Regions from separate parts of the Kosakonia radicincitans DSM 16656 genome, predicted to be linked through region 1. Evidence: predicted binding sites of a transcription regulator. Region 1 holds the regulator's gene; each other region holds the start of a gene.
The links. The regulator PhoB, encoded in region 1, activates phosphate uptake and scavenging genes when phosphate is short. The targets are predictions, from matches to a motif close to CTGTCATAAAACTGNCNNAT.

Region 1 (3,136 bases):
ATTCCGCCCCTTGCGGCACATGCTGCCAGCGCACAATAATGTGCGTTCCGGCGGGCGTATGATTCACCGCGTTATACACCAGGTTGGAGATGGCGCTGCGCAATTGCTCCTCATTACCGAGCACTTTTAAGGCGTTATCGACCTCAAACTCCAGGTTGTGCTTTTTTTGGCTGAGCGTCTGCGCTTCCCGTTCAACCAGGCGCAGCATCATCGGCACATCGATGGTTTCATTTGGCGGCAGCGTCGGCGCCGCTTCAATCTTCGACAGCGTCAGCAGCTGGCGCACCAGCCCTTCCATCCGCGATGTTTGCTCACGCATGGTATGCAGCGCTTTTTCGCGCGGCGCGCCTTCCAGCGCCTGCTCCTGCATCATCTCCAGGTAACCTTGCAGCACCGTCAACGGCGTGCGCAATTCATGGCTGACGTTAGCGAAAAAGTTACGCCGCGCGCCTTCCAGTTGGTGCATCTGCGTAACATCGCGCGCCACCAGCAGCAGTTGCTGCTCGCTGTAAGGCATCACGCGGATCTCCAGATGGCGCCCGCTGTTCAGCACCAGATTCAGTGGCCGGGTAAATTCTTGTTTTTTAAGATACTGCGTGAATTCAGGGTAGCGCAGCAGGTTCAGGATGTTCTGCCCGTTATCATCCGGCCAGCGCAGCCCCAGCAGCTGTTGTGCCAGGCCGTTACACCAGAAAATAGACCCTTCTTCGGTGGTGAGGATCACCGCATCCGGCAGAGATTCCGCACCGCTGCGAAAGCGTTTGATGAGATTACCCAGCTCGCGCCGCCGCTTTTTATTACGCATCTGCATCTGGTGCAGCCCGTATAACAGCGGCTCCCAGCTTCCCGTGCCGGGCGGTGGAGTCATACTTTTATCGACCCACAACCACCAGGAGAGGCGCAGTAAATTCCAGAAATGCCAGATCAGCAGCCCGGTTACCGCGGCAAATAAAAACCAGGGCAGGTAACCGAAAATCGCGCCGAGTATAAAAGCAGGTAGACAACAAAGGAGGAGCTCCAGCACCAGCCTTTTCCATGACAGCCGTTCCAGCACGCGTCACACTCCTGTCAAATTTCAGAAACGGGTCGAAAAACGATATCCCGTGCCGCGCACTGTTTGCACCATACGATCGTGACCGCTGTGTTCCAGCGCTTTGCGCAGGCGACGAATATGGACATCAACCGTTCTGTCTTCGACGTAAACATTGGTTCCCCAGACATGGTTCAGCAGTTGTTCACGACTGTACACGCGTTCCGGGTGGGTCATAAAGAAGTGTAAGAGTTTAAACTCCGTCGGCCCCATATCCAGCGGATTTTCGCCGGTCATCACGCGATGCGAAGAGGGATCGAGGCTAAGTCCCTGCATTTCAATCACTTCTTCCACCGCCATCGGCGAAATACGGCGCATAACCGCTTTAATACGGGCAACCAGCTCTTTCGGTGAGAAGGGCTTGGTAATGTAATCGTCCGCACCGGTTTCCAGACCGCGTACACGATCTTCCTCTTCGCCACGCGCCGTCAGCATCATCACCGGAATATCGCGGGTCATGGCCTCGCGTTTCAGGTGCTTAATAAACTGAATACCGGAACCGCCAGGCAACATCCAGTCCAGTAAAACCAAGTCTGGCCAGGGTTCGTTAAGTTGGTTCACCGCACTGTCATAATCTTCAGCTTCTACCGGTTGAAAACCATTTTGCTCGAGCACAAAGCACACCATTTCACGGATCGGTGCTTCATCTTCAACGACCAGAATTCGTCTCGCCATAATTCGCCCTGTTTTCTCGTATAAGTCGTCAGTTTGTATAGCGGCGCCATTATGCGTCAGTTTTATGACAGATTTATGAATAACATGACCACCAGATGACCCTGCCCGCAGCATTATGACAGCGCGAATATTCACGCAGTTAATGTCTCTAACACCCTGAATGTTATAATCGCGTTTATCCATTTTCGCCACGGAATCGCTATGCGCATTATTCACACTTCAGACTGGCATTTGGGTCAGAACTTTTACAGCAAAAGCCGCGCTGCAGAACATGACGCCTTTCTCGACTGGCTGCTGAATGCCGCAGAGCAGCACCAGGTGGACGCCATTATTGTTGCAGGTGATATCTTTGATACCGGTTCTCCGCCCAGTTATGCCCGCGAGTTATATAACCGCTTTGTGGTGAAACTCCAGCAAACCGGCTGCCAGTTAGTGGTGCTGGCGGGCAACCATGATTCCGTGGCAACGCTGAACGAATCAAAAGAGATCCTCGCTTACCTGAAAACCACCGTGGTCGCCAGTGCCGGCGCCGCACCATTCTGGCTCAATCGCCGTGATGGCACGCCCGGCGCCGTTTTCTGTCCGGTACCGTTTTTACGCCCGCGTGACATGGTCATCAGCCAGGCCGGATTATCAGGGCAGGAAAAACAGCAACATCTGCTGGCGGCTATTACCGATTACTACCAGAAGCAGTATGACGCCGCCTGCATTCTGCGCGGCGAGCAGGCGCTGCCGATTATCGCCAGCGGCCATTTGACCACCGTCGGTGCCAGCAAAAGTGACGCCGTACGTGACATCTATATCGGCACCCTGGATGCCTTCCCGGCGGAGAATTTCCCGCCAGCCGACTATATTGCGCTTGGACATATTCACCGCGCGCAGAAAATTGGCGGCCTGCAGCATATTCGCTACTGCGGTTCACCGATCCCACTGAGTTTTGATGAAACCGGAAAGCGTAAAAGCGTCAATCTGGTCACGTTCAGCGATGGCAAGCTGGCGGAAGTTACCGCGCTCGACATTCCGGCCACGCAGCCGCTGGCCGTAATCAAGGGTGATTTCGCCGAGATTTGCCGCCAGCTTGAGCAGTGGCGCGATGCGTCCACCGACACGCCAGTCTGGCTGGATATTGAAATTGAAAGCCGCGAATATCTGGCTGATATGCAACGTAAAATCCAGCAAGTTACCGAAGATTTGCCCGTCGAAGTGTTGCTGGTGCGCCGCAGCCGCGAACAGCGGGAGCGGATCCTCGCCGGAGAGCTGCGGGAAACGCTCAGTGAATTGAAAGTTGAAGAGGTCTTCGCCCGCCGCCTGGCGCAGGAAGAGATCGACGAGATGCAAACGGCGCGCCTGCAAGCCTTGTTCAGTGAAGCG
Region 2 (3,136 bases), 1.7 Mb from region 1:
GCCGGAGATCCTGATGCTCGACGAACCTGCGGCCGGCCTGAACCCGAAAGAGACCAAAGAGCTGGACGAATTGATCGTCGAGCTGCGTAACAACCACAACACCACCATTCTGCTGATTGAGCACGATATGAAACTGGTGATGGGGATTTCCGACAGGATTTATGTGGTGAACCAGGGGACGCCGCTGGCGAACGGGACGCCGGAAGAGATCCGTAACAATCCGGACGTGATCCGCGCATACCTGGGTGAGGCATAAGATGGAAAAAGTGATGTTATCTTTTGACAAAGTCAGCGCCCACTACGGCAAGATTCAGGCGCTGCACGATGTCAGTCTGCACATTAATCAGGGGGAAATCGTGACCCTGATCGGCGCTAACGGCGCGGGCAAAACCACCCTGCTGGGCACCCTGTGCGGCGATCCGCGTGCGAGCAGCGGGCACATTATATTTGACGGCAAAGAGATCACCGACTGGCAGACCGCGAAAATCATGCGTGAAGCGGTGGCGATTGTGCCGGAAGGGCGTCGTGTCTTCTCACGAATGACTGTGGAAGAGAACCTGGCGATGGGCGGTTTCTTCGCCGATCGTGAACAGTTCCAGAGCCGCATTGAGCGGGTTTATGCGCTGTTCCCGCGTCTGCATGAACGGCGTATTCAGCGTGCGGGCACCATGTCCGGCGGCGAACAGCAGATGCTGGCGATTGGCCGCGCGCTGATGAGCCAGCCGCGTTTGTTGCTGCTGGATGAACCGTCGCTGGGCCTGGCACCTATCATCATTCAGCAAATCTTCGACACCATCGAGCAGCTGCGTAAAGAAGGGATGACCATCTTCCTGGTGGAGCAGAACGCCAACCAGGCGCTGAAGCTCGCCGATCGCGGTTACGTGCTGGAAAACGGCCACGTGGTGCTGGAAGATACCGGCGACGCGCTGCTGGCGAACGAAGCGGTGCGCAGCGCTTATCTCGGCGGGTAACTCCTTGAGGTAACAGTATTTAAACCGGCCTCCAGGGGCCGGTTTTTTTATCAAATTTTATGCGGGCAAGTATCCTGGCGGCTTGTCGATATACCTGACAAGCTGAGTCGCCGGGCGATTCATGTAATAAAAAGGCTTCTCTGCGACAGAGAAGCCTTTTTACCTTTACGGGCGGCATCATCGAATCGCCGATGAGCCGCCATTTTTCCGTCACCGTACCATCATCTCTGCGACATTTTCCTGACGCCTGGCTGTCATCTGATTGTAATTAAAAGGTTATTTTTCTGTAATTCGAGCGTGTCATGTTACCTCGCGAGCATAAAAACGCGTGATATCGCGCATCCCGCATAACAAGAGAGATCACAATGACAACGTTACGGCATACCGCTTTGGGTCTGGCTATGGGGTTAGTTTTTGCAGGCAACGCCATGGCTGCAACCACCATTCCGTTCTGGCATTCGATGGAAGGGGAGTTAGGTAAAGAAGTTGACTCCCTGGCGCAACGTTTCAATGACACACACCCGGATTACAAAATTGTTCCGGTCTACAAAGGCAACTATGAGCAGAGCCTGAGCGCAGGTATCGCTGCGTTCCGTACCGGTAACGCGCCTGCCATTTTGCAGGTTTATGAAGTGGGTACCGCCACCATGATGGCGTCCAAAGCTATCAAGCCGGTGTATCAGGTGTTTAAAGATGCCGGTATCAACTTTGATGAAAGCCAGTTCGTACCGACCGTTGCCGGTTATTACACCGATTCTAAATCCGGTCATCTGCTTTCTCAGCCGTTTAACAGCTCCACGCCGGTGCTGTACTACAACAAAGATGCCTTCAAAAAAGCCGGTTTAGATCCGGAGCAGCCGCCGAAAACCTGGCAGGATCTGGCCGCTTACACCGAGAAGCTGAAAGCGGCCGGAATGAAATGCGGTTACGCCAGCGGCTGGCAGGGCTGGATCCAGATTGAAAACTTCAGCGCCTGGCACGGTCTGCCGGTGGCGACCAAAAATAACGGTTTCGACGGTACTGATGCGGTGCTGGAGTTCAACAAGCCGGAGCAGGTGAAACATATCGCCATGCTGGAAGAGATGAACAAGAAGGGCGATTTCAGCTACTTCGGGCGTAAAGACGAATCCACCGAGAAGTTCTACAACGGTGATTGCGCCATTACCACGGCTTCTTCTGGCTCGCTGGCGGATATTCGTCACTACGCCAAATTCAACTACGGCGTGGGCATGATGCCTTACGACGCTGACGTGAAAGGCGCGCCGCAGAACGCCATCATTGGCGGAGCCAGCCTGTGGGTGATGCAGGGCAAAGATAACGCGACCTACAAAGGCGTGGCGCAGTTCCTCGACTTCCTGACGAAACCGGAAATTGCTGCCGAATGGCACCAGAAAACCGGTTACCTGCCGATCACCACTGCCGCTTACGATTTGACCCGCAAGCAGGGTTTCTATGACAAAAATCCGGGGGCTGATATCGCTACGCGTCAGATGCTGAACAAGCCGCCGTTGGCGTTCACCAAAGGTCTGCGTCTGGGCAACATGCCGCAGATCCGCAGTGTTGTCGATGAAGAGCTGGAAAGCGTGTGGACCGGTAAGAAAACCCCGCAACAGGCGCTGGATTCTGCCGTTGAGCGTGGTAACCAGCTGCTGCGCCGTTTCGAGCAGTCAACGAAGTCCTAATGTAGAAATGCCGGGTGGCGGCTTTGCCTTACCCGGCCTGCACATGCTTGCAGGCTGAATAAGCGGAGCGCCACCCGACACGGTTCAGGAAGCAAATCGCAATGTCATCATCCCGTCCGGTGTTCCGCTCGCGCTGGCTGCCCTATTTGCTGGTTGCCCCGCAACTGGTTATCACCATTATTTTCTTTATCTGGCCTGCGGGCGAAGCGTTGTGGTACTCGGTACAAAGCGTGGATCCGTTCGGGCTTTCCAGCCAGTTTGTCGGGCTGGACAACTTTATCGCGCTGTTTCATGACGGCTATTATCTGGATTCGTTCTGGACCACGATGCGTTTTAGCGCGCTGGTGACCTTTAGCGGCCTGTTTGTCTCGCTGTTTTTTGCGGCGCTGGTGGACAACGTGGTGCGCGGCAGCCGTATCTACCAGACGCTGATGCTGCTGCCTTATGCGGTTGCGCCAGCCGTTGCCGCCGTACTGTGGATCT
Region 3 (3,136 bases), 2.2 Mb from region 1:
ATGCTAAAATCGCGCTGATGCCGGGTAGCCAGGTGCAGCAGGCCGCATTTGAAAATGGCGCAGGTATGGATTGTGCAACGCTGATCCAGGATCAGCTCAGCAGCCTGGACGGCACGGCACCGGTGCATCTTTTCATTCAGCAGGAGAATGGCCAGTGCTCGATCAGCCAGGAAGGGGATGAAACCCCGTCCGAAAAACCGGGCATTCCGCAGAACGTTCAGGCCAGCAATATCACCACCACCACTGTGACCTTAAGCTGGAAAAAAGTGGCCGGTGATGTCGCTCGCTATCAGGTATACCGTAATGGCGAGCTGCTCGAAAGCCCGAAGTCAGAGTCGTTTACCGACAGCAATCTGAAGCCAGGCACTGCATACGTTTACCAGGTCGCAGCAGAGTTCAGCAACGGTTTAGTGTCCAACCTCAGCGCTTCGCTGAATGTGAAAACGTTAGCGGATGATGCGGAAGAAACGCCAGCGCCGGGTGATGTTACGCCATGGGCAGAGGGCGCCGTATATAAAGTCGGCGATCGCGTGTCGTTCAACGGCAAAACCTATTCCTGCCTGCAAGCGCATAGCGCTATTGTCGGCTGGGATCCGGTCAGCGTTCCGGCACTCTGGAAGCTTGAAAGCGCTCGTTAATAGCGAGCATTGACAATAAAAAAGCCCGGTACGCAAGTATCGGGCTTTTTCCGTGGTGATAAAAAATTAGAACAGCGCTTTACCCGAAGCGTCTTTGACATTCGCTTTCCAGGCGGCACGAACCTGGCTGGTTACAGACTCCGGCAGCGGCGCATAATCGAGGCTGCTCGCAATCGCGTTACCGTTTTTGTAAGACCAGTCGAAGAATTTCAGCACTTCTGCGCCTTTCGCTGCGTCATCCTGTTTTTTGTAGACCAGGATAAAGGTCGTGGAGGAGATCGGCCACGCGTCTTTGCCTTTCTGGAAGGTCAGATCCTGGGCGAAAGATTTGCTCCAGTCAGCCCCTTTGGCGCTGTTACTGAAGCTCTGCTGCGACGGTTCAACCACTTTACCGTCGGCATCAAACAGTTTGGTCCAGGTCAGGTTGTTCTGTTTGGCATAGGCGTATTCCACGTAACCAATGGAACCAGGCAGACGCTGTACGAAAGCGGCTACGCCATCGTTGCCTTTACCACCGAGACCGACTGGCCAGTTAACGGTTGAACCTTTACCAATTTTGCTTGCCCAGTCTGCGTTCACTTTAGACAGGTAGCTGGTGAAGACGAATGACGTGCCGGAGCCATCTGCACGACGCACAACGTTGATATTGGTGTCCGGCAGTTTTACTTTTGGGTTCAGCTTAGTGATTTCCGGATCGTTCCATTTTTTGATGGTGCCCAGGTAGATATCACCCAGCGTTTTACCATCCAGCGTCAGCTCGCCGGATTTCACGCCCGGGATGTTCACTGCCAGCACCACACCGCCAATCACAGTCGGAAACTGGAACAGGCCATTTTTTGCCAAATCTTCATCGCTCATCGGGGCGTCGGATGCGCCAAAATCAACGGTTTTTGCAATGATCTGTTTGATACCACCAGACGAACCAATTCCCTGGTAGTTGACCTGAGAACCCACTTGTTTCTGATATTCAGCGGCCCACTTTGCGTATACCGGGGCCGGGAAGGTACCGCCTGCGCCAGTGACATTGGTTGCTGCGAAAACGGTAGTCGTAGAAAGCGCAAGTGCTGCGGCCATCAGGCGAACAGATGCATTAAACGTTGCCATAATCTCTCCAAAAACGAAAAAGTTGATAGATTTTTGAATAATTTTGCGGACGGAGGGAAGGATAGAGCGCTTATATGACAATTTTGTGTCATGACAAAAAATAGAGCGGTATCAATCAGCAGAAAAAAACCTCCGGGCAATTACCCGGAGGAGTGAATGAAAAGCAAAATAAAAATGAAATTAACCTAAGGGTTAAAATGTGCAACCCGGCAATCACAGATTGGGCGAAGTTGCAGTAGCCGGGGATTATTAGATAGTGAAAAAATCGCAGCTATATGACAAAAGCCCCAAAAGAGTGTAAGCGTATTTTTCTACACATGACCGTATCGTTACAATTCGCGACTGACGGCGCTGACGATATTTATCGCCGCCCGGAAGACTTTCCATCCTGTTATTTTCCGGGCGGGTCTTTACTTACACTTGTTATTTCCGCAGTGCTATCGCGTTATTTAGCGTGACCGGTTCAGACTGGCCCGCAGAATCTTTACACCACAGTTTTTCATAGGTATAACCGGTCAGATCTTCCACCACCGCCCGCGCTTGCGGCGCAACATTCTGTTTCAGACCGTTCGCCTTCAGACGATCGAGTTCATCAACGAAAATCTTGTGCGTGCGCTTGTTCAAATGGAATGTCAGCGCCTGCCACAATGCCACCAGCAATAACCCAACGGTGCCGACAAACAGCAGCAGCACAATGGTGGTCACCGCTTCCTGCGGCTGTACCTGGCTGCCTTTAACGAAACCACCGCTTTGCAGTAACAGACCGACAATAAAGGTGGCAATCGCGACGGTGGTTTTGCGTGAGAAGGTCATTACGGCGGCAAACAGCCCTTCCCGGCGCTGGCCGGAAATCATTTCGTCAATATCCGGAATGAACGGGAAAACGTTCCACGGCGTGAACTCCAGCACACAGCGGCCAACCTGATACACCCCGGCAAGAATCACCAGCAATAGCACCTTGTTCTCCGTCGGGAACTGGTACACCAGGAAGAAACCGCCCAGACACAGGATCATTACGCTGTAGGCGAAAACATAAAGCCGCGATGGGCCATATTTAATCATCGCCACACCCGCCGCCAGCGTTACCGGCAGCCCGACGATACTCATCGACAACAGGGTTCCCGCCAGTGAAGAGGAGACGTGCAGGCAGTAGACACAGAAGAAAACAAACACTGTGTTATAGACATCTTTTGCCGTGAATGAGAACAGATAGATAGCCAGATGTTTACGAAAAGCCCGCACTTTAAGCGTTGAAGCGTAATCTTTAAACAGGGTGAAAACCGCCTGCAATTTCTGGCTCGCGCTGGTCGGCTGGTAGCCTTTTTCCATCTCCGTCAGCATTTCCGGCGTTAATTCACGTTCCCAGGTGACTCGCCAGGAAATAAACACACAGA
Region 4 (3,136 bases), 1.4 Mb from region 1:
GGCACCTCTTACAACTCCGGTATGGTTTCCCGTTACTGGTTTGAGGCGCTGGCTGGTGTGCCGTGTGATGTGGAAATCGCCTCGGAATTCCGTTACCGCAAATCTGCTGTGCGTCATAACAGCCTGATGATCACCCTGTCGCAATCCGGTGAAACGGCGGATACGCTGGCGGCGCTGCGCTTGTCCAAAGAGCTGGGTTATCTGGGGTCGCTGGCGATTTGTAACGTGCCGGGCTCCTCGCTGGTGCGTGAATCCGATCTGGCGATGATGACTAAAGCCGGTACTGAAATCGGTGTTGCCTCCACGAAAGCGTTCACCACTCAGCTTACCGTTCTGCTGATGCTGGTGGCGAAACTGAGCCGCCTGAAAGGGCTGGATGCGTCCATTGAGCACGATATCGTTCACGGTTTGCAGGCATTGCCGAGCCGTATTGAACAGATGCTGTCGCAGGATAAACGCATCGAAGCGCTGGCCGAAGATTTCTCCGACAAACACCATGCGTTGTTCCTGGGGCGTGGCGATCAGTATCCGATCGCGCTGGAAGGCGCGCTGAAACTGAAAGAGATCTCCTACATTCACGCCGAAGCCTATGCGGCAGGTGAGCTGAAGCATGGCCCGCTGGCGCTGATTGATGCGGATATGCCGGTGATTGTCGTTGCGCCTAACAACGAACTGCTGGAAAAACTGAAATCCAACATCGAAGAAGTGCGTGCCCGTGGCGGCGTACTGTATGTGTTCGCCGATCAGGATGCGGGTTTCACCAGCAACGACAATATGCACATTATTGATATGCCGCACGTCGAAGAGGTGATTGCACCGATTTTCTATACCGTGCCGCTGCAATTGCTGGCTTATCACGTTGCGCTGATAAAAGGCACCGATGTTGACCAGCCGCGTAACCTGGCGAAATCAGTAACGGTAGAGTAAACATTTACTGCCATAAAATGCGAAAGAGGTTGCCGGCGGGCAACCTCTTTTTTTTACTTTATTTTGTGAATTCTCATTCGTTTCAACTACTTTTTTATTGTCACAAAAATAAAATATGACTGAAATATTACTGTGATGTTTTTTATTAAGAGTTTGATTTTTATCTTTTTTATATCATGCGATAACGATATTTTTCCGCTGTCATCAAACAGTAACAATGATTGCATATAACTGTCATCAAAGTGTCCTATTTTGCTCGTCGTAGCCACTAAACAACGATTTACGATCCTTGCAGGAGACATTATGAACGTTATGCGTACCACTGTCGCAACTGTTGTCGCCGCGACCTTTTCTCTGAGTGCTTTTGCTGTTAATGCAGCAGCCAGCCTGACTGGTGCGGGTGCAACTTTCCCGGCGCCGGTGTATGCCAAGTGGGCTGATACTTACCAGAAAGAAACAGGTAACAAGATCAACTACCAGGGTATTGGTTCTTCTGGTGGCGTAAAACAAATTACTGCTAAAACTGTGGATTTCGGTGCATCCGATGCCCCTCTGGCTGACGATAAACTGGCTCAGGAAGGCCTGTTCCAGTTTCCGACCGTAATCGGCGGTATCGTGCTGGCTATCAACGTCCCGGGTATAAAATCCGGTGAGCTGGTGCTGGACGGTAAAACCCTGGGTGACATCTACCTGGGTAATATCAAAAAATGGGATGACGCAGCGATCGCTAAACTCAACCCAGGCCTGAAACTGCCTTCGCAGAACATCGCCGTAGTTCGCCGTGCTGACGGTTCCGGTACGTCATTCGTCTTCACCAACTACCTGGCAAAAGTGAACGAAGAGTGGAAATCGAAAGTCGGTTCTGGCTCTACCGTTAACTGGCCGACCGGTCTGGGCGGTAAAGGCAACGACGGAATCGCGGCATTCGTTCAGCGTCTTCCGGGTTCAATCGGTTATGTTGAATATGCTTACGCTAAGCAGAACAACCTGACCTACACCAAGCTGCTGTCTGCGGATGGTAAGGCTGTAAGCCCGACTGAGCAGAGCTTCTCCAATGCGGCTAAAAATATCGACTGGAGCAAATCCTTCGCGCAGGATCTGACCAACCAGAAAGGTGCTGACGTATGGCCGATCACCTCAACTACCTTTATCCTGGTACACAAAGAGCAGGCTAAGCCGGAGCAAGGTGCTGAAGTCCTGAAATTCTTTGACTGGGCCTATAAAAAAGGCGGCAAACAGGCTAACGACCTTGATTACGCAACCCTGCCGGATAGCGTAGTTGAACAAGTTCGTGCTGCATGGAAAACCAATGTGAAAGACAGCAGCGGTAAAGCACTGTACTAACAGCTGGTTTTTTTAGAACATGGCGGATGGCGCTTACACCATCCGCCTTACAGATCCTCTGTAGGCCTGGCCGCGTAAGCATCACCGGGCAAATTCGTAAGACGTTAAACTGAAGAGTAATTTATGGCTGCAACCAAGCCGGCATTTAATCCTCCGGGTAAAAAAGGTGACATGATTTTCAGCGCGCTGGTAAGACTGGCTGCGCTGATTGTGCTATTGCTGTTGAGTGGCATCATCGTGTCGCTGATTTTCTCCTCATGGCCAAGCATTCAGAAGTTTGGTTTTTCATTCCTGTGGACCAAAGAGTGGGATGCACCCAATGATATTTACGGTGCGCTGGTGCCCATTTACGGGACAATTGTTACCTCTGTCATCGCCTTGCTGATCGCCGTTCCGGTGAGTTTCGGCATTGCGCTGTTTCTGACGGAACTGTCGCCGAACTGGCTGAAGCGTCCACTGGGTATCGCCATTGAATTACTGGCTGCGATTCCAAGTATTGTGTACGGCATGTGGGGGCTGTTCATTTTTGCTCCGCTGTTCGCGACTTACTTTCAGGAACCGGTGGGCAACGTGCTTTCTAACATCCCGTTTGTTGGCGCACTGTTCTCTGGCCCGGCATTTGGTATTGGGATCCTGGCGGCCGGGGTTATTCTCGCCATTATGATTATTCCTTACATTGCGGCGGTAATGCGCGATGTATTCGAACAAACGCCGGTGATGATGAAAGAGTCGGCCTACGGCATTGGCTGCACCACCTGGGAAGTTATCTGGCGCATTGTGCTGCCATTTACCAAAAACGGGGTGATTGGCGGCGTGATGTTGGGTCTGGGGCGCGCACTGGGTGAAACCATGGCGGTGACCTTTA

Region 2: ugpB (sn-glycerol-3-phosphate ABC transporter substrate-binding protein UgpB) is a predicted target of PhoB. The motif match lies at 1,199-1,218, and genes of this name have one in related genera.
Region 3: pstS (phosphate ABC transporter substrate-binding protein PstS) is a predicted target of PhoB. The motif match lies at 1,815-1,834, and genes of this name have one in related genera.
Region 4: pstS (phosphate ABC transporter substrate-binding protein PstS) is a predicted target of PhoB. The motif match lies at 1,159-1,178, and genes of this name have one in related genera.

The regions. Positions count from the first base shown of each region.
Region 1 is NZ_CP018016.1:4,393,840-4,396,975, forward strand. It holds gene phoR (phosphate regulon sensor histidine kinase PhoR) at 1-1,054, opposite strand, end outside; gene phoB (phosphate response regulator transcription factor PhoB) at 1,076-1,765, opposite strand; gene sbcD (exonuclease subunit SbcD) at 1,967-3,136, shown strand, end outside.
Region 2 is NZ_CP018016.1:325,248-328,383, forward strand. It holds gene livG (high-affinity branched-chain amino acid ABC transporter ATP-binding protein LivG) at 1-256, shown strand, start outside; gene livF (high-affinity branched-chain amino acid ABC transporter ATP-binding protein LivF) at 258-971, shown strand; gene ugpB (sn-glycerol-3-phosphate ABC transporter substrate-binding protein UgpB) at 1,337-2,653, shown strand; gene ugpA (sn-glycerol-3-phosphate ABC transporter permease UgpA) at 2,755-3,136, shown strand, end outside.
Region 3 is NZ_CP018016.1:770,880-774,015, reverse strand. It holds gene Y71_RS03910 (carbohydrate-binding protein) at 1-638, shown strand, start outside; gene pstS (phosphate ABC transporter substrate-binding protein PstS) at 705-1,742, opposite strand; gene Y71_RS03900 (MFS transporter) at 2,166-3,136, opposite strand, start outside.
Region 4 is NZ_CP018016.1:5,802,005-5,805,140, forward strand. It holds gene glmS (glutamine--fructose-6-phosphate transaminase (isomerizing)) at 1-927, shown strand, start outside; gene pstS (phosphate ABC transporter substrate-binding protein PstS) at 1,231-2,271, shown strand; gene pstC (phosphate ABC transporter permease PstC) at 2,395-3,136, shown strand, end outside.